DNA from 4 places in the Duganella zoogloeoides genome. Region 3 is predicted to be linked to each of the others. Evidence: predicted binding sites of a transcription regulator. Region 3 holds the regulator's gene; each other region holds the start of a gene.

Region 1 (7,763 bases), 1.1 Mb from region 3:
TGGCCAGGAACTGACGGTGCACGGCTGGGTGTACGGCATCCAGGACGGCAAGCTGCAGGAGCTGGGCATGAGCGTGTCCTCGCTGGCTGAACTGGCGCCGCGCGTGGAGCAGTCGCTGGCGCGGTACGAGACGGTTGCCGTATAAAGCTTTCTTATATCGTTAGCCGATAAGCTTCGTTTTACAAATAAGGAACGCGGTCTAGACTGGTGGCACACTGATTTCGGAGCTGTGCCATGTCTGCCGTTCTCCAAGCTATGTTCGAGGTCGAAGTGTTCGATGCGCCTTTGGGTGCGGAGATCCTCGGCCTCGATTTGCATCATCCGCTGCCTGCGCGCGATTTCCAGCGCATCCACCAGGCGCACCTCGATCACCACTTGCTGGTGTTCCGCGACCAGCGCATCACGCCGCAGCAGCAGGTCGATTTCAGCCGCCGTTTCGGGCCGCTGCAAATCCATGTGCTGCGCAACTTCCAGCTGCCGTCCAACCCGGAAGTGCTGGTCATTTCCAACATCATCGAGAACGGCCAGCCGATCGGCCTCGGTGATGCCGGCCATTTCTGGCATTCCGACCTGTCGTACAAGGACAAGCCCAGCCTGGGCTCGATGCTGCACGCGCAGGAGCTGCCGGCCGAGGGGGGCGACACCTTGTTCGCCAATATGCACCTGGCGTGGGATACGCTGCCGGCCGCCTTGCGCCACGCCGTGCGCGGGGCGCGCGCCGAGCATAGCTACCTGGTGCAATACGAGGAACTGCGCCGCCGCAACCCGTGGCGCCCGGCGCTCACGCCAGCGCAGATCGACGAAGTGCAGCCGGTGGTCCACCCGGTGGTGCGCACGCACCCGGAGACGGGGCGCCAGGCGCTGTTTGTGAGCGAGCATTTCACCACGCGCATCGTCGGCATACCGGACGACGAGAGCCGCGCGCTGCTGGCAGAACTGTTCGCCCACAGCGTGCGCCCGGAGCACGTGTATCGCCACCGCTGGGCGCCGCACGACATGGTGTTCTGGGACAACCGCTCGCTGATGCACCTGGCGGCCGGCACGCCCGACCACCTGCGCCGCAAACTGTATCGCACCACCATCGAAGGCGATGTGCCTTTTTGAGACTTTTTGACCACGGGACCACCATGACCACTCTGTTCAAACGTACCATCGCCGCCAGCCTGCTGCTGGGCTTTGCCGCCGCCGCCCCCGCCCATGCCGAAGGGACCATCAGCATCGCGCGCCAGTTCGGCGTGGTGTATGCGCTGCTCAACGTCGCCGAGGACCAGAAGCTGATCGAAAAACACGGCAAGAAAAACGGCCTCGAGATCAAGGTGGAGTGGAAACAGCTGTCCGGCGGCGCAGCCGTCAACGATGCCTTGTTGTCGGGCGCCGTCGATATCGCCGGTGCCGGCGTGGGGCCGCTCTTGACCATCTGGGACCGCACGGCGGGACGCCAGAACGTAAAAGGCGTGGCGTCGCTCGGCAGTTTTCCGTACTACCTGGTGAGCACCAATCCCAAGGTCAAAACCATCGCCGACTTTACCGAGAAGGACCGCATCGCGCTGCCTGCGGTTACCGTGTCGGTGCAGTCGCGCATCCTGCAATACGCGGCGGCCAAGCAATGGGGCGAGAAGGAATTCGCGCGGCTCGACAAGTTTACCCAAACCCTGCCGCACCCGGATGCCGCCGCCGCGTTGATCGCGGGCGGCACCGAGATCAACGCCCACTTCGGCAACCCGCCGTTCCAGGAGCAGGAACTGGCCGGCAATCCGAATGCCCACATCGTGCTCAATTCCTACGACGTGCTGGGCGGCCCCAGCTCGGCCACCGTGTTGTACGCCACCGAAAAATTCCGCAACGAGAATCCGAAAACCTACCGGGCCTTTACCGCCGCGCTGGCCGAAGCCGCGCAGTACGCGAGCACCAATCCGGAAGGCGCGACCGATGCGTTCCTGCGCGTGACCAAGAGCAAGATCGACCGCGCGCTGGTGCTGAAAGTGTTTAAGAATCCGGAAGTGAAATTCAGCGTGGAGCCGCAAAACACCCTGGGCCTGGCGCAGTTCCTGTACCGCGTGGGCGCGATCAAGAAGCAGCCGGCCAGCTGGCGCGACTACTTCTTCGAAGACCCCGTGATTACCAAGGGTGGCTGACATGGCGTTCCAGATCGTTCGCGCCGCACCACCGCCGGCGCCACTGCTGCGGGCGGAAAATGTCAGCCTCGAATACGGCGCCGTGTGCGCCACCCACGAGGTGAGCTTCGATGTGTATCGCGGCGACCGCTTCGTGCTGCTGGGGCCTTCGGGCTGCGGCAAGTCGTCGCTGTTGAAGGCGGCGGCCGGCTTCATCAAGCCAGCCGGCGGCGCCATCAGCATCGACGGCCGTGAAGTGACCGGGCCGGGACCGGACCGCATGGTGGTGTTCCAGGAATTCGACCAGCTGCCGCCGTGGAAAACAGTGCGCGAAAACGTGATGTTCCCGCTGTTGATGACAAAACGTCTGAACCGCCACCAGGCCGAAGAACGCGCGCGGCACTGGATCGCCAAGGTGGGCCTGGCCGGTTTCGAGAACGCCCATCCGCACACGCTGTCGGGCGGCATGAAGCAGCGGGTGGCCATCGCCCGCGCGCTGGCGATGCAGCCCGATATCCTGCTGATGGACGAACCGTTTGCCGCGCTCGACGCGCTCACGCGGCGCAATATGCAGGAAGAGCTGGGGCGGCTGTGGGAAGAGCTGCGCTTTACGCTGCTGTTTGTCACGCACTCGATCGAGGAGGCGCTGGTGGTCGGTAACCGCATCCTGCTGCTGTCGCCGCACCCGGGGCAGGTAAGAGCGGAGTTGAACAGCCACCAGTTCGGGCTGGCCAGCGCGGGCAGCGTGGAGTTCCAGGCGGCGACGCAGCGTATTCACGGTTTATTGTTTGGCGGGGTGGAGGATGCATCAGGCGCGCCCGAAGCCGCCACCATCAATACCAGCCCCGTCATTTCCAACGTCATCCTCGCGCACGCGGGGATCCATGCTGAGTATCCCATCACGCGGTCTATGGATCCCCGCCTTCGCGAGGATGACGGGGCGGGGGCGCGGGCCGATGGGAACGTATCCCGGATTGCGGAGAAAGCCTGATGAGCCTTAGTCTCGAACCCCCGATCCGCCAGGAGTACGAATATACCCCCGCCGCCGCCACACTGCGCATCGCCCCCGGCCCTGCGCCATTGGTGCGCCGCCTGCGCCAGCAAACCTGGCTGCGCAAGACGTTGATCCTCGCCGCACTGGCCGTGCTGTGGGAGGCCATCGCGCGCTGGCAGCACAATGACCTGCTGCTGCCGAGCTTCCTGCAAACGGCCAGCGCCTTTTTTGACGGCATCGCCAGCGGTGAACTGCTCGACCGTATCCGCACGTCGCTGGCCGTGCTGGTCCAGGGTTACGCCGCCGGCGTACTGGCCGCCTTCGTACTGACCGCGCTGGCCGCGTCCACCCGCGTGGGCCGCGACCTGCTCGAAACGCTGACGTCGATGTTCAACCCGCTGCCGGCGATTGCCTTGCTGCCGCTGGCGCTGCTGTGGTTCGGCCTGGGCAAGGGCAGCCTGATCTTCGTGATCGTGCACGCGGTACTGTGGCCGCTGGCGCTGGGCGCATACGCCGGCTTCCAGAGCGTGCCCGAAACGCTGCGCATGGCCGGCCGCAATTACGGCTTGAGCGGGCTGCGGCTGGTACTGCACATCCTGGTGCCGGCAGCGCTGCCATCGATACTGTCGGGCCTGAAGATCGGCTGGGCGTTTGCCTGGCGCACCCTGATCGCGGCCGAACTGGTCTTCGGCACCACGTCGGGGCAGGGCGGCCTGGGCTGGTACATCTTCCAGAACCGCAACGAGCTGTATACCGACAAGGTGTTTGCCGGCCTGGCTGCCGTGATCCTGATCGGGCTGCTGATCGAAAACGCCGTGTTCCGGCCGCTCGAACGCATCACGGTGCTGCGCTGGGGAATGCAGCGCTAGGGTGGGAATGAGGTACCCGGTGGCATTAAATCGACAGAAGCCCCGATAAACTGGCAAAAATTTGGTGTTGTGCCTTAGAATCTGCGCATGCACATCAAAACGACTGGTTTGGTTCTTGCTTGCCTTACAGCCCAGGACCAACCCGCTGCCACCTCCCATGACCACGCGTAACCTGCGCATTGTTGTCGTCAACGCCCTCATCCATCCCGGGAGCGAGGACGACGAGGCCATGCACGCCCAGGTCGAACGGGCGCGGATACTGCGGCTTGGGCTGCTCGAGGCCGGTTACGACATCGTTGCCTCGCTGCCGCCGGACATGTATTTGCCCGACCGCATAGCCCAGTTACAGCCGGACATGATCATCGTCGATGCCGAGTCCGATGCGCGCGACGTGCTCGAGCACATCGTCATCGCCACCCGCGACGAGCGCCGCCCCATCGTGATGTTTACCGAAAGTGAAGACACGGCCAGCATGGAAGCGGCCGTCGCGGCCGGCGTGTCGGCGTACATCGTGGCCGGACTGCAGAGCGACCGCATCAAGCCGGTGCTCAACGTGGCGTTGGCGCGGTTCAAGCGCGAGCAGAAACTGCTCGACGAACTGTCCGACACCAAGAGCAAGCTGGCCGAGCGCAAGATCATCGAGCGCGCCAAGGGGCTCTTGATGGAGCGCCAACATTTCAGCGAAGAGCAGGCGTACCAGAAGCTGCGCAGCATGGCCATGAGCAAGAACCTCAAGCTCTCGGAAGTCGCGCAGCGTATTCTGGATGTCGAAGACCTGCTCGGATAATCTTTATTTTGTTTTTCGCGTCCAAAATGAGGCGCGTGCTCACCAACGGTGCGCGGGTGCGGTGCATTGTCGTCAATTCCCTTACCTTCCCCCTGTGACAGCCCGCTGGCACAGACATTGCATAGTCTTAAACCAAGCGCAACGCTGCGCTGCTGAACCTCGCCAACGGCGGTGAGGGTCACAAGACAACGACGTCTACCATCACGCGAATGCGTTCGCGGGGGTAGGCGTTTTTTTTGGTCCAACGGTTTTGCTGACTACTAAGGGAACGCCATGAAAGAAACACCAAATATCGCCGACAACGCCTTGCCACCGACCCCGGCCGACGTTAATGTCACGCGCAGGAAAATCATTCATGGCGCAAGTCTGGTCGCAGGAGGAAGCATGTTGGGTTTGGCAACTGGTGGTGTGTGGGCGGCAGGTTCCGATAAACCGGAGAAGGAAGAAGTCAAGATCGGCTTTATTCCACTGACCGACTGCGCGTCGGTGGTGATGGCGTCGGTGCTGGGGTTCGACAAGAAGTATGGCGTCAAGTTCGTGCTGAGCAAGGAGGCCTCGTGGGCCGGCGTGCGCGACAAGCTGTCCAATGGCGACCTCGATGCCGCCCACGTGCTGTACGGCCTGCTGTACGGCGTACAGATGGGCATTGGTGGACAGAAGAAGGACATGGCGGTGCTGATGGGCCTGAACAACAATGGCCAGGCCATCACGCTGTCGAAAAAGCTGGCCGACAAGGGCGCCGTCGATGGCGCCAGCTTGGCCAAGCTGATGCGCACTGACAAGCGCGAGTACACGTTCGCCCAGACCTTCCCGACCGGCACCCACGCCATGTGGCTGTACTACTGGATGGCCGCCAACGGCATCAACCCGATGAAGGACGCCAAAGTGATCACGGTGCCGCCGCCGCAGATGGTGGCCAATATGCGCGTCGGTAATATGGACGGCTTCTGCGTGGGCGAACCGTGGAACCACCGCGCCATCATGGACGGCATCGGCATCACCGCCACCACCACCCAGGACATCTGGAAGGACCACCCGGAAAAAGTGCTGGGCTCCACCCTGGAATTCGCCAAAAAATATCCGAACACCTGCCGCGCCATGATGGCCGCCATCCTGGATGCGGGTAAATGGATCGACGCATCGCTGGCCAACAAGAACAAGATGGCCGAAGTGATCGCCGACAAGTCGTATGTCAACACCAGCAAGGACGCGATCGACCAGCGCATCCTGGGCCGCTACCAGAATGGCCTGGGCAAGACCTGGGACGACGCCAATCACATGAAGTTCTACAACGACGGCCTGGTGAACTTCCCTTACCTGTCGGACGGCATGTGGTTCATGACCCAGCACCGCCGCTGGGGCCTGCTCAAGGACGACCCGGACTACCTGGCCGTGGCCAAGTCGGTCAACCAGATCGACCTGTACAAGGATGCGGCGGCGATGACCAAGACACCGGTGCCGAAAAGCCCGCTGCGCACGTCCAAGCTGGTGGATGGCGCAGTGTGGGATGGCTCGAACCCGAAGGCGTTTGCCGCCTCGTTCAAGATCCGCGCTTAAGTTGCAGTAGTCCGATTCATCGTCCTTTGAAGGAAAGCCATGAACGCCATGCTCCAACCCGACAGCGCCAAGCCGCTCGATACCGAAGTCCTCGAAGCTGGAAAGCCGGCGCGCCGCCCGCGCCGCGCGCTGGCCGCCAATTCCAGCGCGCGCGTGCGCCAGCAGCTTTCGGCCACCGCCATGAAAATCGTCGCGCCATTGGTGGGCGCCGCCTTGCTGGTGCTGATCTGGCAGCTGATCACCATCAAGAACGCCACCTTCCCGACGCCGCTGGTGACATTCCACGAAGCGGTCAAAATGTTCTCCGATCCGTTCTATCGCAACAGCCCGAATGACCAGGGCATAGGCTGGAACCTGCTGGCGTCCTTGCAGCGGGTGGCGGTGGGCTTCGGCCTGGCTGCGCTGGTCGGCATCCCGCTCGGCTTCGTGATCGGCCGCGTGAAGTTTGTCAGCGCCATGTTCAGCCCCATTATCAGCTTGCTGAAACCGGTGTCGCCGCTGGCCTGGCTGCCGATTGGTCTGCTGGTGTTCCAGTCGGCCAACCCCGCTGCGATCTGGTCGATCTTCATCTGCTCGATCTGGCCGATGATCATCAACACCGCCGTCGGCGTGCAGCGCGTGCCGCAGGACTATATGAACGTGGCGCGCGTACTGAACCTGTCGGAGTGGAAGATCCTGACCAAGATCTTGCTGCCATCGGCGTTGCCGTATGTGCTGACCGGCGTGCGCCTGTCGATCGGCACCGCGTGGCTGGTGATCGTCGCGGCCGAAATGCTGACCGGCGGCGTGGGCATCGGCTTCTGGGTATGGGACGAGTGGAACAATTTGAATGTCCCGCACATCATCATCGCCATCGTGGCCATCGGCTTCGTGGGCCTGCTGCTGGAACAAGCCCTGATGGCGCTGGCCCGAGCTTTCACCTACGAACAAGTGTCGAACTAAGGAGCATGGCCATGGACGAATCGAAATTCATCGACATCGAGGGCGTGGAGATGGTCTTCCACACCAGGAAGGGTGTATTCCACGCGCTGCGCGAGATCGACCTCACCGTCGCCAAGGGCGAGTTCATCACCCTGATCGGCCACTCGGGCTGCGGCAAATCGACGCTGCTCAACCTGATCGCCGGGTTGACCCGCCCCACCGACGGCGTGCTGCTGTGCGCCAACCGCGAGATCGCCGGGCCGTCGCCCGAGCGCTCGGTGGTGTTTCAGAACCACTCGCTGCTGCCGTGGCTTACCTGTTACGAGAACATCCACCTGGGCGTGGAACGCGTGTTCGGCAAGACCGATTCGAAAGCGCAGCTGCGCGAGCGCACCATGGCGGCGCTGGCGCTGGTCGGTTTGACAGCCGCCGAAACCAAGCGCCCCAACGAAATCTCGGGCGGCATGAAGCAGCGCGTGGGCATCGCCCGGGCGCTGGCGATGGAACCGAAAGTACTGCTG
Region 2 (7,763 bases), 550 kb from region 3:
TGGTGGAACGCCTGGCTGCTGCCGGCCAGCGCGGCGTCAAGATCCGCTTCCTGATCGACCAGAAGGGCGTGGGTCTCTCCGAGCCGGCCACGCTGGAACGCCTGAAAGCGATTCCGAACCTGGAGCTGCGCATCCTCGATTTTTCCAAGCTGACCGGCAACGGCATCATCCACGCCAAGTACCTGGTGGTCGATGGTAAAGAGGCTTTTATCGGCAGCCAGAACTTCGACTGGCGCGCGTTCGAGCATATCCACGAAACAGGACTGCGCATCACCGACGCGAAAATCGTCGGCGAGGTGCTGGCCGTCTTCAACCAGGACTGGCGCGCCCAGGGCCTGCTGGCCAAGGGCGGCAAGGTGCCCGAGGTGAACAAGAAAGTGGTGGCGGCCGACTACCGCCAGGACGCCTACCTGCTGGCCAGTCCCAACAAGTACAACACCCGTGGTATCGGCGACTCCGAAAGCGGGCTGCCTGCGCTGCTGGCCGACGCCAAGACCGAAGTGCGGGTGCAACTGCTCGACTACGCGCCGGTCAGCTATGGTCCGAACGGCACCCGTCCTTATTACGCGGTGATCGACAACGCCGTGCGCGCCGCCGCCAACCGCGGCGTGAAGGTCAAGCTGATGGTCTCGAACTGGAACCTGGAAATGCCGGCGCAGGCGTACCTGAAAAGCCTGGCGGTGCTGCCCAACGTCGAGATCCGCGTGGTGACCCTGCCGATGTCGTCGAGCGGCTTCATTCCGTTCGCGCGCGTCATCCACAGCAAGACCATGGTGATCGACAACCAGGTCGCCTGGGTGGGCACCAGCAACTGGGCCGGCGGCTATATGGACCTGTCGCGCAATTTCGAGGTGGTGATGCGCAACGAGAAAATGGCCGAGCGCCTGGCCGCCACGCAAGAGCAGATCTGGACGTCGCCGTACGCGCAGCCGCTCAACATCAACAAGCAGTATCCGAAACCGGTCAAAGGTAAAGCAGAATGAAGCAATTGATGAAAAAGCAGCTCCCATTGATCCTGGCGCTGTCGGGCGCCTTGGTCTCGTTCAACGTACAGGCCTGGGGCAACGACGGCCACCGCGCCGTGGGTGCGATCGCCGACCAGCTGCTCAAGGGCAGCAATGCGCAGCAGCACGTGCAGGCGCTGCTGCTGCCGGGCGAGAGCCTGGAAAAAATCGCCACCTGGGCCGACTGCGTGAAGGGCACGTACTGCGGACCGCAAAGCGCCGAGATGACCTCGTACGTGGCGGCCAATCCCAAGCACAGCGAATACCACTACACCGACGTGCCGTTCCAGCTGCCGAGCTACCATGACCACGGCGTGGGCACGGCCGAAGACGATATCGTGCAGACGGCCAAGCAGTGCATCGCGGTCCTGCAGGGCAAGGCCGATGCGGCGACCAACCCGCACAACTTCACGCCGCGCCAGGCGCTGCTGATCCTCACCCACCTGGCCGGCGACATCGCCCAGCCGCTGCACGTGGGCGCCGGTTTTGTGAGCAAGGACGGCAAGTTCGTGGTGCCCACCCAGGCGCAGCTGGACGCCGGCGAAGTGTTCGACGCGCGCGGCGGCAACAACCTGCTGCTCGACGACGTCAAGCTCACCGCCACCAGCGACCAGCTGATCCCGGCCGCGCCGGTGGATGAGGCCAAGGCTGCGGGGGCACCTGCCCGCGCGCCGCAGACCACGCGCCCGTTCCACTCGTACTGGGACACCACGGTGGTCAACTACGCGTTCCGCCGCATCGGCGCGCGCACGCCCGAGCAGTTCGCCAAGCTGGTCATCGCCGGCAACCCGACGGTGGTCTCGGCCAAGGGCGACCTGTCCACCTGGCCGTATCAATGGGCGGACCAGTCGCTGGCGATCTCCAAGGTAGCCTACGCCGACGTGACGGTGGGCGCGGCGACCAAGCAGACCAGCAAAAGCACGGGCGAGAGCTATAACGTGTGGGCGCTGGCGATGCCGGACAACTACCCGGTCCCCAGCTCGGCCATCGCCAAGCAGCAGCTCACGCAGGGCGGTTACCAGCTGGCGGCGGTGCTGCAAGCAATCTGGCCGTAAGCGACCGCGTTTGCGCCGTCATCCCGCCTCGGTGAACTGCCGTGCAGGCGAGGATTCAGTCGGCGTCTGCCATCACTTCCCCGTCACCGGATTGAACCACAACTCGTGCCGCGCCAGCGGCGTCTCCGGTCCCAGTTGCGGATTGGCGAGGCGGATCACGCGGCGCTGGTCGAGGCGCGCCTTGCGTACCAGGTCGCCCTTGTAGCGCTGGAACAGCGTGCCCAGCGAACCGTCGCGGATCATGGTCTCCATGCCCGCTTCGATGCGGGTGGCCAGCTGCCTGCCTTGCGCATCGCGGCGCAGGAAGAAGTAGCGCGGCAGCGGGTAGTGCACGAGCAGCGTTTGCTCGACTGCCATCCGTGGATATTCGTCGTGGCGCTCGTCGATCTCGCGCGAGGCCTCGTCGATCGAGCGCAGGAAAAAATCGAAGCGGTTGGCATCGAGCATGGAAAACAAGCCCGTGTAGCTGCTGCCTTCCACCACCGGTATCCCGGCCGCGCGCAGGATGGCGACGTCGGTCCAGCCCTGGCCCAGGCCCGCGCGCATGGACGCCAGGTCGGCCGCGCCGCGCACGCGCGCATAGCGCGGTTGATCAGCAGCGCGTATCAGCAACAGGCGATAGCCCAGCAGGCCGCGATCAACGGGCAGGCGCACCGGCAAAAACTCGCGCTCCAGTTCGGCGGACGTGGCGCGCACGAACACATTGATCCGGCCCGGCTGCGCGCGCATTTCGTGCAGCACGCGCGGCGGCGACATGGCCACCGCCGAGCGCCGCACATCGAACTCGCCCGCGCGTGCACCGGACTTCTCCAGCGCCATGCGCAGCACCGCCCACTCGTAGTCGTAGCGGCTGTCCACGCCCTCGCTGGTGAGCGGATACGTCAATATTGTCGGTGCGGCCACGGTGGCGCGGGCAGGGGCGCCGCACAGCAGCAGGCCTGCAGCGAGCAGCCGCCGCCAGGTAGTGCGCCGGCCTTCGGTATCGGGGTGCCGCATGGAGGGAGCCAGGAAAAATCCGCAGTGTGCCACGCGGCGCCGGCCCTTGCCAACGCCCTTGCTGCCGGCGCGGGCCGCCTCGTCGTCTTTACAACGGATCGGCCCGCGCAGCGCTATGCGTGTTGACTTCGAGCATGGCTACTGCTTATGCTAGGGACAGAACTCCTGCCTTTGCAGGAGAGCGCAGGCGGAGGTGCTATGGCAATGCATGCGGCTGTCCGGTCGATACCGGTCATGGGCCTGGTGATTGCGGCGGCGCTGTGCGCGCCGGCGCGCGGCCAGGAGGTGGTGCAGACCGTAGCCTCGCCCTGGAGTGCCAACGTCACCGCCGCGTCGCAATACATCTCGCGCGGTTTCCGCCAGGGCTGGGGCAAGCCCGCGCTGCAAGGCGGCGTCGATTACGCGGGACCGGGCGGCTTCGCCTTCGGCACCTGGCTGTCCACCATCAGCGACCGTTACGTCGAAGACGGCACGGTGGAGTGGGACCTGTACGGCACTTATACGGGAAAGCTCGGCAACGATGGCGCCGTCGGCTACAGCGCTGGCGTGTACGTCTACAAGTACCCGGGCGCGCATATCGCCGCCACCGATACCACCTACGACTACACCGAGGTAGCGCTGGGGCTCACGTACCGCTGGGCCTACCTCAATTACAACTACACCGTCAGCCGTGAATTCTTCGGCATCGAGAACGCGCGCGGCACCGGCTACCTGGACCTCGGCGCCAACCTCGACCTGGGCGACGGCTACACGATGCAGCTGCACGCGGGCCAAGGGCGGGTGGCCAACAACGCCGTGTGGAACTGGCGCGACTACCGCGTGGGCGTGGCCAAGGTGCTGGCGCCCGGCTGGACACTGTCGGCCGCCTATACCCGCGCCCATGGCGCGACCGATGCCTACGACCGCTACACCACGGGCGTGCCCAATGGCGCCGGTGTGATCGAGACATCCGATCCGGCCAGGGGCACTTTCGTGGTGGCGCTGTTGCGCACCTTTTGATTTTCTTTGCACAGGCCTCCCATGAACCTCTCTCTCAACGGCAAGATCTGCGCCGCTGCCACCGCGCTGGTGGTGGCCAGCCTGGCGATCACCGCTACCGTCACCGGCATCCGCAGCAGCGCCAGCGCGGAGGCGGCCGCGATGGACCTGGCGCGCACGTCCAGCCGCGAGGTGTCGGGCGTACTGCAGGCGCGCATCGCCACCAACCTGGCGGCCATCGTCAACCTGGCCGGCGCCATGCGCGGCACGCGCACGGCCAACCTGCCGCTGGCGCGCGAGCAGATCAATGAACTGGTCAAAGCCACGCTCACCGGGTCCGAAGACCTGGTCGGCACGGCCGTCACGTGGGAGCCGAATGCACTGGACGGCAAGGATGCCGAGTACGCGGGCAAGGCGCCGCTGTACGACGCCACCGGGCGCTTCATGCCGTACTGGACGCGCGGCGCCGGCGGTGCGCTGCACGTGGAGCCCATTGTGTTCGATACCGCCGCCGGCGCCAATGACTGGTACGACATCCCCAAGCGCAGCGGCAAGGTGTTCTTTACCGAGCCGTATAACTATCCGGTGGACGGCAAGCCCACGCTGATGGCATCGCTGGTGGCGCCGATCATGATCGACGGCCAGTTCAAGGGCGTGGCCAGCGCCGACTTCATGCTTACCCGGCTGGCGACTATCCTCGCCGAACTCAAGACCATCGAAGGCGCGAAACTGAGCCTGATTTCCAGCGGTGGCCTGTACGCCAGCAATCCGGCGCCGGAAAAGCTGGGCAAGAAAGCCGACGACTTGCCGCCAGCAGCGCTCGAGCGCGTGCGCCAGGGCCAGCCCTACGAATACGTGGACGAGCAAGGCTGGGTGCACCTGCTGCAGCCGCTGTTCATCCACGCCCAGTCGGCGCCGTGGTCGGTGCAGCTGACGTTCCCGAAAAGCGTGGCGACGGCGCCCGCCCGCGAGCTGCTGCTCTATACCTTGATTGTCTCCCTGATCTGCGCGGTCGCCACGGCGCTGATCCTGGTCGGCGTGGTGTTCCGCCTGACCGCGCCGTTGCGGGCGCTGGGCGCGCGCATGACAGCGCTATCGAGCGGCGACGCCGATCTGAGTGTCAAGCTCGACGTGCGCGGCAACGACGAACTGGCGGTGATCGGCAGCGGTTTCAACCAGTTCGTGGGCAATATCCACGACGTGCTGCTGCGGGTGAGCGCCAGCGCCGAGAACGTGGCGCGCGGCAGCGCCGAAATCTCGCATGGCAACACCGACCTGTCGGCGCGCACCGAGCAGCAGGCCAGCGCGCTGGAGGAAACCGCCGCGTCGATCGAAGAGCTGACGTCCACGGTCAAGGAAAACGCCGACAACGCGCGCCAGGCCAACGAGCTGGCCGGCTCGGCATCGACCGTGGCGCAAAAGAGCGGCGCGGTGGTGGCGCAGGTGGTGGCCACCATGGCCTCGATCAACGCGTCGTCGAACAAGATCGTGGAGATCATCAGCGTGATCGACGGCATCGCCTTCCAGACCAACATCCTGGCGCTGAACGCGGCCGTGGAAGCGGCGCGCGCCGGCGAGCAGGGACGCGGCTTCGCGGTGGTGGCGTCCGAAGTGCGCAACCTGGCGCAGCGCAGCGCGGCGGCCGCCAGGGAGATCAAGGAACTGATCGACGATTCGGTGGGCAAGGTGGCCGCCGGCACGCGGCTGGTGGATGAAGCGGGCAGCACGATGGACGACGTGGTGTCCAGCGTGCGCCGCGTTGCCGAGATCATGAGCGAAATCACGGTGGCCACGGCCGAACAGAGCGAAGGCATCGCCCAGGTCAACCAGGCGGTGGTGCAGATGGACGGCGTGACACAGCAGAACGCCGCGCTGGTGGAGCAGGCCGCCGCCGCCGCCGAGAGCCTGCAGGAGCAGGCCGCCAACCTGGCGCAGGCCGTGAGCGTATTCAAGCTCGATCGCGGCGCCGCCCCGCCGGCCGCTGGCGCGCACCTGCTCAGGATACGTTGACCGCTGCCGGGATGGTCACACTGCCGCGATACGCAGCCCTGGATTGGCTGCGCCAGCCCGGCCTCGCCCGCTGACGACTGGCGGTGCGCGGTGCGCCGCCAGTTGCGCCGGGACAGGAGAGGAGGGCAGCACGAACTTGCCCACCAGGTCGGCCAGTTCCTCCGCCTGCTGCTGCATCGACGCGGCGGCGGCCGCCGACTGCTCGACCAGCGCGGCGTTCTGCTGGGTCACGCCGTCCATTTCGATGATGGCGTGGTTGACCTGCTCTATGCCCATGCTTTGTTCGCGGCTGGCAGCGGCGATTTCGGCAATCATGTCGCGTACCCGGCGCACGCTGTCCACCACGTCGCTCATGGTGGTGCCGGCTTCGTCCACCAGCGCCGCGCCGGCATCGACCTTGGCCACCGAGTCGCCGATCAGGGTCTTGATTTCCTTAGCCGCCGCCGCGCTGCGGTGGGCCAGGTTGCGCACCTCGGTTGCCACGACCGCGAAGCCGCGACCCTGCTCGCCGGCGCGCGCCGCTTCCACCGCCGCATTGAGCGCAAGGATATTGGTCTGGAACGCGATGCCGTCGATCACGCTGATGATCTCGACGATCTTCTTCGACGAATCATTGATCGCTTCCATTGTCTGCACCACGCTGGCAATCACCACGCCGCCTTTGCCGGCCAGCTCAGAGGCGCTGGTAGCTAGGCTGTTGGCCTGCCGGGCGTTGTCGTCGTTTTGCTTGACGGTGGACGTCAGCTCTTCCATCGACGATGCGGTTTCTTCCAGCGAGCCGGCCTGCTGCTCGGTGCGTGACGACAGGTCCAGGTTGCCGCTGGCGATTTCCCCGGCAGCGGTGGTCATGGTGTCGGTACCGGCGCGGACCTGGCCGACGATCTGCTGCAGGCTGGCGTTCATTTCCTTCAGAGCGCCCAGCAGCATCGCGGTCTCGTCGCGACCCTGCACCACGATGTCGCTGGTCAGGTTGCCGGCGGCCACGGTCTGGGCGATCACCACGGCGCGGTTGATCGGCGTGGTGATGCTGCGCGTGATCAGCCAGGCGGTGATCAGGCCGGCGAGGATGGCCAGGGTGCTGATGCCGATGGTGAGGTTGCGCGCCAGTTCATAGGTAGCGTCGGCCTGCGCGGTGGCTTCCTCGTTCTGGCGATTTTCGCTGGCGACCAGTGCGGCCAAGCTGTCCTGCCATTTTTTTTGCGCGGTGCGCAGCTCGTGCATCAGGACTCGTGTGGCTTCGGCGTTGTTGTTCGACAGGCCCAGCGCCTGGATCTTTTCCATCAGCGGCAGGGCTGCCGCAGCCTGGGTCTTGATGTCTTCGAGCAGCGCCGTTTCTTCGGGCAGGATGCCGTACACCTCGAAGGTCTGGCGCAGTTTCTGCTCGGCGCTGGCGTAGTCGGCGGCCTGGTGGCGGATACGCTCGACCTGCGCCTGCATGTCGGCCGCATCCTGCAACAGCACGATGTTACGCAGCGCGATCATGCGATCGTCCACGGCCAGGCGCATGGCCGACGCCATGCTCGCTTCCATATTATTGCCCTTGGTGATTTCGACCATCGCCTGCTGGATGGCGGACATGCGGGTGACGCTGAGGACTGCGACCACCAGCAGCATGGTGAGGACGAAGCTGAAAGCGATGATCAGGCGTGGGCCGATCTTGATATTGGTAAGTTTCATGGTGCTGCTCCGGTGAAGGTGGACAGCGGCGGAGCTTGGGGCC
Region 3 (7,763 bases):
GGCCACGCGGGCGCCAAAATCTGCCTGACCATCTCGTCGGTTACATCGGCCAGCGCCGGCGGCGTCCAGCGCGGGGCGTGGTCCTTGTCGATCACCAGCGCGCGGATGCCTTCGATGACCTGGCCGTTTTCCAGCGTGCGGCGCACGGCCGCGCGTTCCATGCGCAGGCAGTCGGCCATGCTCATTGCCGCCCCCAGCTCCTGCAAGGCATGCGCCACGCACATCATCAGCGGTGAGCGCGTGGCCATGAGCGCCAGCGTCGCCCTGGCAAACTCGCTGTCGTCGTGTTGCAACGACGCGACAATGGCCGGCACCGGTCCCGCACCAAAATGACGGTCGATGGCGGCACGGTCGCGCTCAAGTGAACCTGGCCCGGCAGCGGCCTTGAACGGCGCGGCAAAGGCCGCAATCGCCGCCGGCAGGCCAGCACCGCCACCCGCATTCAAAACCGCTCCCAGCGCCGTTAAATTGGCCGCCGGCACGTAATGGTCGGCCAGTCCCGCATACAGCGCATCGGCCGCGCCGATGGTGGCGCCGGTGATACCCAGGTACAGTCCCAGCCGTCCCGGCAAGCGGGACAGGAAATAGCTGGCGCCCACGTCCGGGAACAGGCCGATATTGGTCTCCGGCATCGCCATCCTGGTGCGGTCGGTCACGATGCGTGTGCGGCTGTGAGGGCCGGCCTGCGCCACGCCCATGCCGCCGCCCATCACCACGCCGTCCATCAGCGCAATAAACGGTTTCGGGTAATGGTGGACCAGGTGGTTGAGCGCATATTCCTCGGTGAAGAAATCCTCGACCAGCGCGCTGCCCTGCTGCGGCGTGGCGCGGCCCAGGTCGTGGAAGAAGCGGATGTCGCCGCCGGCGCAAAACGCCTTGTCGCTGCTGCTGCGCACGACCACCGCCTGCACGGCGTCATCGTCGCGCCAGGCCAGCAGGGTGTGCGTGATGGCGCGCACCATGTCGAGCGACAGCGAGTTGAGCGCGCGCGGACGATCGAGCGTGATGACGCCGGTGCCGTCACTGACGGCAGTTAATACGTGTTCGCTCATGGCTGTCCTGTGGATTTGTTCGACGACGGAAAATGTTCTAGCGGGTTGGGCAAGGTTAAATCGCCGCCGAGGCGGGCCTGGAATTTTGCAGCGGCTGCTGGCGGGTGCCCCATGTGGCGCGCGTAGATCACGGCAAACGGCATGTCATTCACCGCTTCCTGCTTGAAACCGGTCGCCTGGTTCATGGCCGAAGGATTGCGCGCGGCGGCCAGCGTAAATGTCACCAACCGGTCCAGCATCGGCGACTGCAGGTCGAGGATGGACGCCATCATGGTCAGCGGCGCGGCAGCAAACGCGTGGTAGTGCAGCGCCTTGGCGCCGCGCGCCATCTCGGCCGGCAGCGCGCCGTCGGGTGCCACCTGGGCCATGGCGTTGTCGAACACGCCGTGGCCCCAAGTTAATAGACGCTGGTCGTGGGTGACGGCGCCGACGGCAGTCACTGCCAGCCCTTCCCAGTAGTAATGGTTGTTGCGCTTGCCCTTGCGGGTGTCGGCGTGGACCAGCGTGGCGTCGGCCAGCGTGGACAGCCACGCCTCGATCGCTTGCTTTTGCGCGGGCATGGCGGCTGCCTGCACGCGCGCATAGCTGAGCGCCAGTCCGCCCAGGGTCCACTTGCGCACGAAATACGCCTGTTCGCTCGACATCTTGCCCAGCATGGCCTGCTGGCCGGCCCAGCTGTCCAGCCAGTTCAAGGCGCAGGCGGCGTCTTGCGGCTTGCCGTTGGCCTGGTAGCGGCTGGCGTTGCGGGCGACGCCAGACAAGAATTGTTCGACCGGCTCGGTGCTGGCGATGTTTTTGGCGCGCCGCGCCGGGTCGATCACGGAATGGTTGGCGTCGTTGTAGTAGCTGTTGGCGTCGATGTCGATGACGGCGGCCGGCGCCGGCTGGCAGGTGGCGGCGACGGCGGAAGCAGCGGAGGCGGAAAGGAGAACGGTATAAACCAGATAAACAATTTTCATGTAGCTCCAAAAACAAGAAAGGGCGCCTTGTGCGCCCTTAGTTGGTGTGTCGCGCCGTTGTTAAAGGGCGGCGGCAGCTGGTTCGAAGTTATCCGGGAGATGCTTGATCGCATCGTGGCCGTGCTGTTGGACTTTGCCTTTGTACTTCATGACCTGGCGGTCCAGCTTGTCGATCAGGGTGTCGATCGCAGCGTACAGGTCTTGCGACAGGCTTTCCACGTAGACCGTTTTACCGGACAGGCGCAGATTGATTTCAGCCTTTTGGCGCTTGGTTTTCTCTTTAAGGTTATCTACGGTCAGAATGACAGCAATATCAATCACTTGATCAAAGTGCCGTGTCACGCGTTCGAGCTTGCTCTGCACGTATTCACGAATGGCGGCGGTCACTTCGAGATGATGTCCACTGATGGTGAGATTCATACACACTCCTAAAGATAAATGTCGCTGACGGTTCGTGCTTTACCCATTGTTGCCGAGTAAGCAGGAACCAGTGCACTACAAAGACTTGCGGAGACTGACTGGAGGGATTTTGAGGGCTTCGCGATATTTGGCAACAGTGCGTCGCGCAATCACCATGCCCTGTTCTCCCAGCATGTCCGCAATCTTACTGTCGGATAAAGGATTTTTAGGGTCTTCAGCTCCTGTCAGTTGCACGATCAGTGCCCGTATCGCCGTCGAACTGGCTTCACCTCCCGCTTCGGTGGCGACGTGGCTACCAAAAAAATATTTCAGCTCAAACATGCCGTGCGGCGTCAGCATGTATTTCTGAGTTGTTACCCGAGAAATGGTGCTCTCGTGTAAACCCAGTGTATCAGCAATTTCGCGAAGCACAAGGGGGCGCATGGCAACGGCGCCGTGCGAGAAAAAGTTCTTTTGTCGTTCTACTATCGCTTGCGCCACGCGCAGGATGGTGTCGAACCGCTGGCGCATATTCTTGATCAGCCACTTCGCTTCCTGCAGCTGCGCGCCCATGGCGCCCTCGCCTCCCTCGCCCTTCTTCTGCTTGAGCAGGTTGGCGTACATGGCGTTTACGCGCAGGCGCGGCATGACGTCGTTGTTCAGGCTGACCTGCCAGCCGGTGCGCGATTTTTTCACGATCACGTCCGGCACCACGTAGTCCGACACGTCGGACGCGAACGCCGCACCGGGGTGCGGATTGCACTGGCGGATCACGGTCTGTACTTCGCGCAAGTCTTCGTCGTCGCACAGCAGCGCTTTTTTCAGCTTGTTGAAATCGCGCTGGGCAAACCACGTCAGGTGCTTTTCGACGATGGCCACGGCCATCCGTCGCGTCACCAGCGCGATGCCGGGCAAGCGCTTGATTTGCAGCGCCAGGCACTCGGCCGCATTGCGCGCCCCCACGCCGGCCGGGTCGAAACTTTGCAGCAGCGACAATGCCGTTTGCAGCTCGTCGAGTTCGACTTCCAGTTCCTCCGGCAGGCGCGCGTGGATCTCGTCGAGCGCTTCTTCGAGGTAGCCGTTTTCGTCGAGCGCGTCGATGATCAGCTCGACCAGCGCGCGGTCGCGCAGCTCGAGCACGGTCACCCGCATCTGCTCCATCAGGTGTTCGCGCAGGGTGCAGTGGTGCGCTTCGATTTGCGGACGCGCGTCTTCGTCGTCGGGCGCCTTGCTGCGGCCGGCGTCGCTCCAGTCCATGTCCGCTTCGGCGGTGGTACTTTCGGTATCGGCGGCGGGGCCTTCGTAGGCGTCGGCCTCGCCGGCGGGCGCCGCTTCCTGCGGGCCCGATTCGGACGGCGCTTCGCCGGACGGCGCCTGCTGGCTGATGGCGCCGTCGGACAACAGCCGCAGCGAATGGTCGAGCGGGTCGTCTAACCGCTCGAGCAAGGGATTGTCGGTCAGGAGTTGTTCGAGTTCCTGGTGCAGCTCCAGCGTGGAGAGCTGCAGCAAGCGGATCGATTGCTGCAGTTGGGGCGTCAGCGCGAGATGCTGCGAGGTCCGCAGTTGCAACGACTGTTTCATGGATTACATTCGGAAGTGTTCACCCAGGTAGACGCGGCGGACCGACTCGTCGGCGATGATGTCGTCCGGACGGCCCGAAGCCAGCACCGAGCCCTGGTTGATGATATATGCGCGGTCGCAGATGCCCAGCGTCTCGCGCACATTGTGATCGGTAATGAGGACGCCGATTTGCCGCTCCTTGAGAAAGCGCACGATGCGCTGGATCTCGATCACGGCAATCGGGTCGACCCCGGCGAATGGTTCGTCGAGCAGCACGAAGCGCGGGTTGGTGGCCAGCGCACGGGCGATCTCCACCCGGCGGCGTTCGCCGCCGGAGAGCGAGAGCGCGGGGTTCTCGCGCAGCTTCTCGATTTGCAAATCGGCCAGCAGGGTATTGAGCCGTTCAGTAATGTCAGCCTTGGATAAAGGCTTGCCGTCCACTTTCTGGATTTCGAGGACAGCGCGAATATTTTCTTCCACCGTCAGTTTGCGGAACACCGACGCTTCCTGCGGCAGGTACGACAGGCCGAGCGAGGCGCGGCGGTGGATCGGCAGCGACGAGACGTCGACGCCGCCGATATCGATGGTGCCGGCGTCCGACGGTACCAGGCCGACGATCATGTAGAACGACGTGGTCTTGCCGGCGCCGTTGGGGCCGAGCAAACCCACCACTTCGCCGCAATCGACTTGCAGGGACACGTCGTGAACGACCTGGCGCTTGCCATAGCTTTTCTGCAGGCCGCGAACGATCAGGGTGCTACCGCAACTTGGTTCCATGTCATTTCCCCGCAGGCTGGGTGGCCGGCACCGGCTGCGCCGGCGCGATCGGCGGGCGCTTGGACGATGGCTGGATCACCATGGTGCCGCGGCCGGCGCCCGGTTTGCTCTCGCCGCTGCTGCTGTTCTTCACCGCGAACACTTCGCGGCGGCTGTCGTAGGATATGAACTCGCCATCGACCTGGCTGGTGACCTTGCCCGACTCGAGCTGCTTGATGCGGCCCTTGGAGATCAGCTTGACCAGCTCGGTCTTGTCGTCGTATTCGATGCGGTCGGCCTGGCCTTCCACCCACTTGTCGGTCTCGCCGTCGAGTTTCTGGCGGAACGTGGCCTGCACGCCGGGCGTGCCGGTGAGCACCACGAACTGGTAGCCCTCGGGGTCTTGCGTGACCACCGCCTTCGGCGAGGTCATGCGGATGGTGCCGCGCGTGAGGATGACATTGCCGGTGAAGGTCTTGATCTGCTTGACGTCATCGGAGTCGGCCTGGTCGAACGACACTTCGATCGGCTTGTTGGAGTCGGCTTTTTCGGCGCGCGCCGGAATGGTCAGTGCCGCCAGCAGCAGTGCTGCCGACCAGAAGGTGTGCTTGGTGATTGCTCTCATAATCTTCCTTTAGCGTGCCGCATGCGGCGGCACGGTGATCTTGCCGCGTCCGCCCAATTGGGTTTGCAGCGTTGCGTTGTTGGCGGTCATGCCGACACCCGTGGCCACCGTCTTGCCCAGGTGCAGTTCGACCGGTGCGACGGTTTCCATCCGTTGCTCGTCCGGGAACACGGTGAGCGTGGACGTGGTCAGGCTCATGGCCTGGCTTTTGCCACTGGCCGGGCGTACCACGCTGACGTTGCCGTCGAGCTTGACGCGCGAGTTGTCCTGATCGACGCGGGCGGTGTCGCCGCGCACCGTCATTGGCGGATGCTCGGCCGACAAGGTGTTGATATAGGGCTTGATGATGTCGGACGCTTCTTCGGCCGGCAGGTGGGTGAGCTTGTCGCCGGAAATGATATAGGCCGGCTTGCCGTCCTTGGTCATGCGCACCACGCTGAACCGGTCGATGATGTAATCGGGCTCGTTGCGGAACTTGTCCTGCGCCGTATCCTGGTTCGATTCGTTAATCAACTGCACCATCCAGCCGGTACCGACGGCCACGAATACGCCGATGACGACCATCCAGGTGAGCGACCAGCGGTGGGCGGTTCTTTTACGTACGTTAGGCATCAGATCACCTTGGCGCGTGTGAGGTCGTGGATGTGCAGCGCGCCGACCAGCTTGCCATCGGCGTCGGCCACCAGCACTTGGTTGATGCGGAACTGTTCCATGATTGCGACCGCATCGACCGCCAGCTGTTCCGGCGCGATGCTGCGCGGGTTGGCGTGCATGACGTCGCGGATCAGGACCTGGGTGAAGTCCTGCACCTTGTCGATCATGCGGCGCAGGTCGCCGTCGGTAAATACGCCGATCGGTCTGTCCTCGGCATCGACCACGGCGGTCATGCCCATGCCTTTTTTGGTCATTTCAAGCAGCGCGTCGGTGAGCTTGACGTCGGCACGCACCTTGGGCACATCGGCGCCGCTGCGCATGACGTCGCGCACGTGGGTGAGCAGGCGCCGGCCCAGCGCCCCGCCCGGATGCGACCGGGCAAAATCTTCTTCCCTGAAACCGCGCAGATCGAGCAAGGCCACTGCCAGCGCGTCGCCCAGCGCCAGCGTGACGGTGGTGGACGTGGTGGGCGCCAGGTTCATCGGGCACGCTTCCTTGGCCACCGCTACATTGAGGTGGACGTCGGCGATGCTGGCCAGGCTGGAGCCTGGTTTACCGGTGATGGCAATGACCTTGCTGCCCATGCGCTTGACCACCGGCAGGATGGTCATCAGCTCGGTACTTTCGCCCGAGTACGAAATGGCAATGAAAGCGTCGTCAGCAGTAACCATGCCGAGGTCGCCGTGCGCAGCCTCGGCCGGATGTACGAACATGGCGGGGGTGCCGGTGGAGGCGAACGTGGCTGCCATCTTGCGAGCGATGTGGCCGGACTTGCCGATACCGGACACCACCACCCTGCCCTTGCAATTAAACAACAGTTCAATCGCTTTGACGACGGTATGGTCGTCACCCAGGCGCAGCTCCAGCGCAGTAATGGCAGCAGCCTCGTTTTGCAACGTTTCACGGGCGAGCCGCAGCGCATGCGCCGCCATTTTTGCGTCAAAAGCTTTCAGCATTGTTTTTTCATGGGTTACACTCATACCCAAGTATAGCCGAATTAAGAAAGCAAAAAACTTGCCAGTCGAAACATTGTGCCTGCGTGGGGCGAAACCACTGAATAAAAAACTGACGGCTACGGCAACATGACGTTTTCCCCGCTCGAACTGACCCTGGTGTTGTTAGGCAGCGCCGTGCTGGGCGTGGTGGCCTTCCGCATGATGCATTTGCCGCCCATGCTCGGCTACCTGGCCGTCGGCATCCTGATCGGCCCCCACGCGCTCGGCTGGGCCATGGAAAGCGAAGCCACCCACGGCCTGGCCGAGTTCGGCGTGGTATTCCTGATGTTCTCGATCGGGCTCGAATTCTCGCTGCCCAAGCTGCTGGCGATGCGCGGCATCGTGTTCGGCCTCGGGCTGGCGCAGGTGGCGTTTACCATCATTGCCACCTTGCTGTTCGGCTGGCTCATCGCCAGCCAGCTACCGGCCCATTTGCAGATCAGCTGGCAAGGCGCGTTTGCACTCGGCGGCGCGCTGGCCATGTCGTCCACCGCCATCGTGGTCAAGATGCTGACCGAGCGGCTCGAGCTCGAGAGCGAGCATGGCCGCAAGATCATCGGCATTTTGCTGTTCCAGGATCTGGCCGTGGTGCCGCTGCTGATCATGATCCCGTCGCTGGGCCAGCGCCCGGACGCGCTGGCGGAAACCCTGGCCTGGGCCGGTGTCAAGGCCGTGATCGTATTGACCCTGCTGCTGTTCGTCGGCCACCGCCTGATGCGCGGCTGGTTTACCATCGTGGTCAAGCGCCGCTCGCAGGAACTGT
Region 4 (7,763 bases), 2.7 Mb from region 3:
AGAAGGGGAGATGGCATGGGCGCGCGGACTACCAAGAAAGCGGATTAAGCGGTTGCTGGACCGAAACAATAGGTCAATACGGCTGCCAGCGCAAGTCCAGGGTCATCGGGAAGCTCGGATTGTGTGCTTCTTTCATCACAGTCATCGGGCCCGGCGTGTGACCGTGCGGCCAGAAGCGCGCAAACCGGCGCGCCTCGGCGGCGTTGGCGTTGACCGGCGAGCCGACCTCGCTGCGCCCGCCCGGGTGCACCACGTGGTAGGTGCAGCCGCCGATGGCGCGGCCGCTCCAGGTATCGACCAGGTCGAACGTCAGTGGCGCCTGCACGCGGATGCTCGGGTGCAGCGCCGACCACGGGCTCCACGCGCGGAAGCGCACGCCGGCCACGTATTCGCCCGGCACGCCGGTCGGATGCAGCGGCAGCATGCGGCCGTTGCAGGCGACGATGTGACGGCCGTCGGTCAGGCCGCGCACCAGCAGCTGCATGCGTTCCACCGACGAATCGACGTAACGCGCGGTGCCGCCGCCGGTCACTTCCTCGCCCAGCACATTCCACGGCTCGATGGCCTGGCGCAGTTCCATTTCCACGCCCTCATAGACCACGGTGCCGAAGCGGGGGAAGCGGAACTCGATGAACGGCTCGAACCAGTGCTCCTCGAATTCGTAGCCGGACGCGCGCAGGTCGCGCGCCACGTCGCGGATATCTTGTGCCACGAAATGCGGCAGCATCCAGCGGTCGTGCAGCGCCGTGCCCCAGTGCACCAGCTTGGCCTGGAACGGCTGACGCCAGAAGCGCGCCACCAGCGCGCGCAGCAGCAACATTTGCAGCAAGCTCATACGTTCGTGCGGCGGCATTTCAAAGGCGCGGAATTCCACCAGGCCGAGCCGCCCGGTGGGGCCGTCCGGCGAATACAGCTTGTCGATCGAGAATTCCGAGCGGTGCGTATTGCCGGTCAAATCGACCAGCATGTTGCGCAGCAGGCGATCGACCATCCACGGCTTGTCGCCGTCGTGCATGGTCGGCAGCACCTGGTCCATCTGCTGGAAGGCGATGGCCAGCTCGTACAGGTTGTCGTCGCGCGCTTCATCGACGCGCGGCGCCTGGCTGGTCGGTCCGATGAAGGTGCCCGAGAACAGGTACGACAACGCCGGGTGCACCTGCCAGTACGTGATCAGGCTTTTCAGCAGATCGGGCCGGCGCAGCATCGGGCTGTCTTCGGCCGTGGCGCCGCCCAGCGTGGCATGGTTGCCGCCGCCGGTGCCGGTATGGCGGCCGTCGAGCATGAATTTTTCGGTGCCCAGGCGCGTCAGGCGCGCTTCCTGGTACAGCGTGGACATGTTATAAACCAGCTCATTCCAGCTGGCCGCAGGATGGATGTTCACCTCGATCACGCCGGGATCGGGTGTGACGCTGAGCAGCTTGATGCGCGGGTCGCGCGGCGGCGCATAGCCTTCGAGGCGCAGCTTGAGCTTCAGCCTGGACGCGGTGTTTTCCACGGCCGACACCAGCGCCAGGTAGTCCTCGATGCGTTTGAGCGGCGGCATGAAGACGTGCAGGCGGCCGCCGCGCACTTCCACGCACAGCGCGGTGTGGATCACGTCGCGGGCGGCGGGGTCTTGCGGCGTGCGCGCCTTGGCCTGTTCGGCCGACTTGCCGGCGGCCAGGCCCAGTACCGGGCGCTTTTCTTTTTTGGCGACCGGCAGCGCGCCGCGCGGGGAAAACGGATCGACATCGAACTCGAGGTCGGCCTCGCGTTCCTCCGGCAGCACCCACGGCAGCGTGGACAGCGGCAGGCGCAGGCCCATCGGCGAATCGCCCTCGAGCAGGTACAGGTGCTCGCGGCGCAGCGGCCAGGCCGACGTGCGCCAGTTGGTGCCCAGCATGACCGCCGGATCGTAGTCTGCCGCTTTTAACGGCAGCACGTAGCCGGCCACCTGGCCCAGGCCGCGCTCGAGCAGGCGCGCCAGGCGGCGCCGCTCTTCGGACGACGTCAGGTCGGCCTGCAATGGATCGATGTTGCGCGGCAGCGCCTGTTCGCGCTGGGCTTGCAGCAGCACGTCCTCGTAGGCGGCGATCGGGCTGTTGGCGGGCAGGCGCAGGGTTTTCGTCAGTTCGGCGATGAAGCTGGCCGCTTCGTCGCTGCCGTAGCCATCGTTGACGTGATCGTCGGAGAACAGCGACGCGTCGAACCACATCGGCTGGCCATCGACACGCCAGAAGATATTGAGGGCCCAGCGCGGCAGCGGCTCCCCCGGGTACCATTTGCCTTGGCCGTAATGGAGCATGCCGCCGGGGGCAAAGTGGTTTTTCAGGCGGTGCACCAGGTTGCCGGCCAGCTCGCGCTTCTTGTCGCCGTGCGCCAGCGTGTTCCACTCGGCGCCGTCCATGTCGTCGATCGAGACGAAAGTCGGCTCGCCGCCTTGCGTCAGGCGCACGTCCTGGCGCTTGAGGTCGGCATCAACCTGCTGACCGAGCTGGTCGATCTTGTGCCAGTCCGCTTCCGAATACGGTTTGGTCACGCGCGGGTCTTCGTGGATGCGGGTGACCGTCATCTCGTGGAAGAACGTCACCTCGGCCTGGTCGGTATAGCCGCTCACCGGCGCGGCCGACGACGGCATCGCCGTGCAGGCCAGCGGAATATGGCCTTCGCTGGCCAGCATGCCGGAGGTGGGGTCGAGGCCGATCCAGCCGGCGCCGGGGATGTACACCTCGGTCCACGCGTGCAGGTCGGTAAAATCTTCGGCCGCGCCGCTGGGACCGTCCAGCGCTTCCTGGTCGGCGCGCAGTTGGATCAGGTAGCCGGACACGAAACGTGCCGCCAGGCCCAGTTCGCGCAGGATCTGCACCAGCAGCCAGCCGGTGTCGCGGCACGAGCCCGACCGCTTTTCCAGCGTGTCTTCCGGCGTCTGCACGCCGGGTTCCATGCGCAGCAAGTACGCGATATCGAGTTGCAGGCGCTGGTTAATCGCCACCAGGAAGTCGTTGGTCAGAATCGGTTCGGCCAGCAGCGCGGCGCGGGCCGACGCCACCCATTCTTTGAGCAGCGGGCCGGCCGCCTCGGTGCGCACGGTGTTCAGATATGGGCTCAGTTCCGCAGTCAGTTGCTCCGGGTAGGCGAACGGGAATTTCTCGGCATATTTTTCAACGAAGAAATCGAACGGGTTGATGACCGTCATGTCGGCCACCAGGTCCACCGTAAAGTCGAGCACATCGGTTTTTTCCTGGAACACGAAACGGCCGATGTAATTGCCGTACGGGTCTTGCTGCCAGTTGATGAAGTGGTCCTCGGGTTGCACCGTCAGCGAGTACGACAGGATCGGTGTGCGCGCATGGGGAGCCGGGCGCAAGCGTACTTCGTGCGGCGACAGGTTGACCAGGCGGTCATAACGGTAACTGGTCTTGTGGTGCAGCGCGATACGGATAGCCATGCGGAATGCCTTTTCGATGTGGGCGCGACCTTGCGTCGTCGCGATGTGCTTGGATAAGCATGATTCATACCTGACTACCAGCGTAACACGCCGCGCATGTCAGGCACGTTTCTTGATAATAGTGTCGATGCTAATATGTCTGCACCGCACACACATCCCGCACGCACCATTATGGTGCGTAGCACTCTGTTACTGAAAGCGATACTCCCCATGTGGCTGCGTACTGCCTGCAAACTCGAATTCACTCTCGATGGTCCCACCCCGTTCATTTTGATGTTGCGCGCGCGTAGCGGCGCCCAGCAATGGGTGGCGCGCGAGTCCTATACGCTCACGCCGAGCGTGCCGGTGGTGGAGTTTACCGATATGTATGGCAACCTGTGCCAGCGCGTGGTGGCGCCGGCCGGGGAATTTGCAATCGAGACATCGGCCGACGTGATGACCGCCGACGAGATCGACGTGGCGCCCGGGGCGCCGTTCGACGCGGTGCAGCACCTGCCCGACGGCGTGCTGACCTTTTTGCTATCGAGCCGCTATTGCGAATCCGAGCAGTTCACCACCATGGCGAACGAAATCGTCGCCGATGTGGCGCCCGGTTACGACCAGGTCGCCGCGATCAGCGACTGGATCCGGCGCGAGGTGCGCTTTGATCCAGCCACCGTGTATGGCCAGATGACCGCCACCGAGGTCAACCTGCGGCGCGAAGGCGTGTGCCGCGACCTCGCGCACCTGGGCATTGCCCTGTGCCGCAGCCTGTGCATTCCGGCGCGCATGGTGGTGGGATATCTGCATGACCTGGTGCCGATGGACCAGCATGCCTGGTTCGAGGCCTGGGTGGGCGGCCGCTGGTACACCTTCGACCCCACCCAGGACACCGCGCGCGGCGGCCGTGTCACGCTCGCTTACGGACACGACGCCGCCGACGTGGCGATCTTCAACCAGTTCGGACCGGCGTCGCCGCCGGTGCTGATGCAGGTGGCGGTGGACTTGCTGGAGCCGCCGGCTTAGGCGCGGGCTTCGGCAGGTTGCGGATGCCGGTCTGCTTGTATGATGCGACCACCTTGTGCACGAAGGTCAGCTTCTCCAGCACCGGCGTACTGAGCTTGAACGGATACGAGTCCGGCATGCCGATGCTGCGATTCAGACTGTTGAGCACGTAAGTCAGCGCGAACCAGTCGGAGATGGTGTCGTCGAAGGTTTCCACCCGCGTGGTGGGCAGGGTGACGCCATCGAGCGACGGCTCGTCGGCCTTGGCGGGCTTGAGCGACAGGCCGCACGAGTGCGCCGTTTCCAGCGTGTCGATCATGTGCAGGTAGTGGGCCCAAGTTTCGGCCCAGTCTTCCCACGGGTGGGAACTGGCATAGCTGCTGACGAAACGCTCTTCCCAGTCGGCCACCGGGCCATGCTCGTAGTGGCGCTTGAGCGCTTCGCTGTAATCGGCGCGTTCGTCACCGAACAGCGTGCGGAAGCTGTCGATCCACGGCGTATCGACCACCAGCCGGTCGAAATAATAATGGCCGCTCTCGTGGCGGAAATGCCCGAGCAGCGTGCGGTAGCGCTCGTGCATCTGCTCGCGCGTGCGTTCGCGCTCGGCCGGATCGGCTTCGGCAATGTTCAAGGTGATCAGGCCGTCGTCGTGGCCCGTCATCACGCATTCGTCGGGGGTGGCGCCATCTTCCAGGAACTGGAATGCCAGCCCGGTGTCCGGCGCATCTTCTTTCGAGTCCGGCGTCAGGTTGAGCGCGGCCAGCGAAAACAGCAGGCGGCGCTTGGCGGTTTCCAGGCGCGACCAGAGAATGTGGTTCTTTTCCGACGACAGCGTGGGGATGACCACGGTCAGCTGGCAAGACTCGCACAGTTCGTGCGGATCGTCTGCCGGGATCATCCAATTGCACACGTTATGCTCCACGTAGTTGCCGCACTGCTTGTACAGCTTGCCAGCATCCCTTTTATTCAGGCTGCTCCAGAGGCCGTTATCGGCCGCTTCATAGGCGTTGATGGTGCGCAGTGCGGGCTCGAAGCCGAGCATGCTGTCGCAATTCGAGCAGTGGGTATTTTCGAAAAACACTTGCTGGGAACATTTGTCGCAATGAAACGTTTTCATGGGGCACCGGGTTGAGAGAGGTTGTGAGGGTTTTGTTATCGTAGTTTCACAATCTACCAGCAAACTTGGCAGTGCAATGGTCGTGTAAGACTATGCCTCGCAATCGTGCGCGGGGTTCGCCGTCAGTCTGTTTTTAATGTGCCCGTCTGCTCCGCATCCCTGAACGCCGCCGCGTCGCCGGCCATCATTTCTTCGAGTTCCAGGCGGCCCTTGCGGGTGATCGACACCATTTCGTCCTGGTCTTGCTGGTGCGGGTACACTTCCAGCAGGGTTTTCAGGTTGTGGTTGCGGAAGATGCGGGTGGCCTGTTCCGCGCGTTCGGTGCTGAAGCCCAGTTGTTGCAGCACCTTGCCGCCCAATTGCAGCGATGCCTCGAAAGTTTCGCGCTCGATCAGCGTCACGCCACGGTCGAGCAGCGCGTAGTAGTGCGACACGTTGCGGGCGCGCGCCAGGATGGTCAGGGCCGGGTAGCGTTCGCGCACGGCATCGACCAGTTCCAGGCTCTCGTCCACGGTATCGATGGCGATCACCAGCGCGCTGGCCTTGCCGATGCCGGCCGCTTCCAGCAGGTCGATGCGGGTGGCGTCGCCATAGAAGACTTCGTAGCCGAATTTGCGCAGCAGTTCGATCTGGTCGGGGTCGTGATCGAGCACGGTCACGCCGATGCGGTTGGCCGACAGCAGGCGGCCGATGATCTGGCCGAAGCGGCCGAAGCCTGCAATGATCACCGGGTTTTCCACCGCGATCTGGTCCGCTTCGCGTTTCTTCTTTGCCGTGCGCAAGCGCGGCGCCACCAGCCTGTCGTGCAACAGGAGCAGCAGCGGGGTGGCCACCATCGACAGCGTGACCACGAGCACCAGCAGGGCGGACGTGGCGGGCGGCAGCACCTTGGCGTCCACCGCGGTGCCGAACACGACGAAGGCGAATTCGCCACCCTGCGACATCAGCATCGCAAAGAACAGGCGCTGGCCGCGCGGAATGTCGAACCAGAACGACAGCCCGTACAACATGCCGCCCTTGATCAGCAGCAGTGCGCAGGTGAGGCCCAGCACCAGCCATGGCTGCGCCAGCAGCAGGCCGAAGTCGGCCGACATGCCCACCGCCATGAAGAACAGCCCCAGCAGCAAGCCCTTGAACGGCTCCAGGTCGCTGATCAGCTGGTGACGGTACTCGGAGTCGGCCAGCAGCACGCCGGCCGTGAACGTGCCCAGCGCCAGCGACAGGCCCACCCATTCCATCAGCAGGCAAATACCGATGATGAGCAGCAGCGCAAAGCCGGTAAACAGTTCGCGCAGGCCGGTGCGGGCCAGGTAGCGCATCACGGGATTGACCAGGAAGCGCCCGCACGCGATCAGGGTGAGCAGCACCGCCAGCAGCTTGACGGCCTTCATCCAGCCCTGCTCGTCGTGCTCGGCGACCACGCCGGCCATGGCCAGCAGCGGCACCAGCGCGATCATCGGGATGGCAGCAATGTCCTGCAGCAGCAGGATGGAAAAGCTGGCCGACCCGGCCGGGCTCGGCAATAGCTTGCGCTCGCCCAGCGTGGCCAGCACGATGGCGGTGGACGAGAGCGAGAGCGCCAGGCCGGCCACCAGCGCGATATGCCAGTCGATGCCGCAGGCAATCGCCACGCCGGCCAGCGCGGCGCTGACGGTGAGCACCTGCAAACCGCCCCAGCCGAAGATGGGGCGGCGCAGCGACCACAGTTTTCTGGGTTCGAGTTCGAGGCCGATCAGGAACAGCATCAGCACCACGCCGAATTCGGAGATGCTGAGCACGTCCTCGACGTTGCCGATCAGGGACAGGCCCCAGGGACCGATGATGGCGCCGGCAGCAAGATAGCCGAGCACGGCGCCCATGCCGGCACGCTTGGCCAGCGGCACCAGCACCACGGCCGCCACCAGGTAAAACACCATGTGCAGCAGGAAGCCGTGGCTCATGAGAAGGAGGAGAGGTTGTTCATCGGATCAGTATCGCATCCGGCGACGACCGCCGTCCATCCTCCAGTGGGGTTACACGGTTACAGCGTTACACGCCGACCATCGACACCGCCTTGGTGTTCAGGTAAGCCTCGAGCGCTTCAGGGCCGCCTTCCGAACCGTAGCCCGAATCCTTGACGCCGCCAAACGGCATCTCGGCGCTGGGCGTGGCCGGCTGGTTAATCCACAACATGCCCACTTCCACGTTGTGCATCAGCTGGTGGGCATTCTTGATCGAGCGGGTGAATGCATAACC

What was found. Region 3 encodes sigma-54, which starts transcription at its own class of promoters, with help from an activator protein. Its sites were predicted from a motif close to TGGCANGNAANCTGCTTT; they were not measured.
Region 1: SR858_RS01045 (CmpA/NrtA family ABC transporter substrate-binding protein) is a predicted target of sigma-54. The motif match lies at 4,871-4,888, and genes of this name have one in related genera.
Region 2: SR858_RS21570 (TorF family putative porin) is a predicted target of sigma-54. The motif match lies at 3,186-3,203, and genes of this name have one in related genera.
Region 4: SR858_RS08095 (transglutaminase family protein) is a predicted target of sigma-54. The motif match lies at 3,482-3,499, and genes of this name have one in related genera.

The regions. Positions count from the first base shown of each region.
Region 1 covers NZ_CP140152.1:218,921-226,683, forward strand. The annotation lists gene can (carbonate dehydratase) at 1-145, shown strand, start outside; gene SR858_RS01020 (TauD/TfdA dioxygenase family protein) at 235-1,104, shown strand; gene SR858_RS01025 (ABC transporter substrate-binding protein) at 1,128-2,135, shown strand; gene SR858_RS01030 (ABC transporter ATP-binding protein) at 2,137-3,105, shown strand; gene SR858_RS01035 (ABC transporter permease) at 3,105-3,977, shown strand; gene SR858_RS01040 (ANTAR domain-containing response regulator) at 4,135-4,764, shown strand; gene SR858_RS01045 (CmpA/NrtA family ABC transporter substrate-binding protein) at 5,038-6,321, shown strand; gene ntrB (nitrate ABC transporter permease) at 6,361-7,263, shown strand; gene SR858_RS01055 (ABC transporter ATP-binding protein) at 7,275-7,763, shown strand, end outside.
Region 2 covers NZ_CP140152.1:4,888,274-4,896,036, reverse strand. The annotation lists gene SR858_RS21585 (phospholipase D-like domain-containing protein) at 1-983, shown strand, start outside; gene SR858_RS21580 (S1/P1 nuclease) at 992-2,059, shown strand; gene SR858_RS21575 (type 2 periplasmic-binding domain-containing protein) at 2,132-3,055, opposite strand; gene SR858_RS21570 (TorF family putative porin) at 3,254-4,054, shown strand; gene SR858_RS21565 (methyl-accepting chemotaxis protein) at 4,076-6,043, shown strand; gene SR858_RS21560 (methyl-accepting chemotaxis protein) at 6,059-7,720, opposite strand.
Region 3 covers NZ_CP140152.1:5,434,390-5,442,152, forward strand. The annotation lists gene SR858_RS23870 (hypothetical protein) at 1-28, shown strand, start outside; gene SR858_RS23875 (enoyl-CoA hydratase/isomerase family protein) at 1-1,052, opposite strand, end outside; gene SR858_RS23880 (alginate lyase family protein) at 1,049-2,011, opposite strand; gene hpf (ribosome hibernation-promoting factor, HPF/YfiA family) at 2,072-2,431, opposite strand; gene SR858_RS23890 (RNA polymerase factor sigma-54) at 2,507-3,991, opposite strand; gene lptB (LPS export ABC transporter ATP-binding protein) at 3,995-4,747, opposite strand; gene lptA (lipopolysaccharide transport periplasmic protein LptA) at 4,749-5,351, opposite strand; gene lptC (LPS export ABC transporter periplasmic protein LptC) at 5,361-5,963, opposite strand; gene SR858_RS23910 (KpsF/GutQ family sugar-phosphate isomerase) at 5,963-6,961, opposite strand; gene SR858_RS23915 (monovalent cation:proton antiporter family protein) at 7,088-7,763, shown strand, end outside.
Region 4 covers NZ_CP140152.1:1,811,808-1,819,570, forward strand. The annotation lists gene SR858_RS08090 (circularly permuted type 2 ATP-grasp protein) at 1-17, opposite strand, end outside; gene SR858_RS08095 (transglutaminase family protein) at 74-3,427, opposite strand; gene SR858_RS08100 (transglutaminase-like domain-containing protein) at 3,638-4,432, shown strand; gene SR858_RS08105 (zinc-binding metallopeptidase family protein) at 4,359-5,528, opposite strand; gene kefC (glutathione-regulated potassium-efflux system protein KefC) at 5,651-7,468, opposite strand; gene SR858_RS08115 (NAD-dependent succinate-semialdehyde dehydrogenase) at 7,557-7,763, opposite strand, start outside.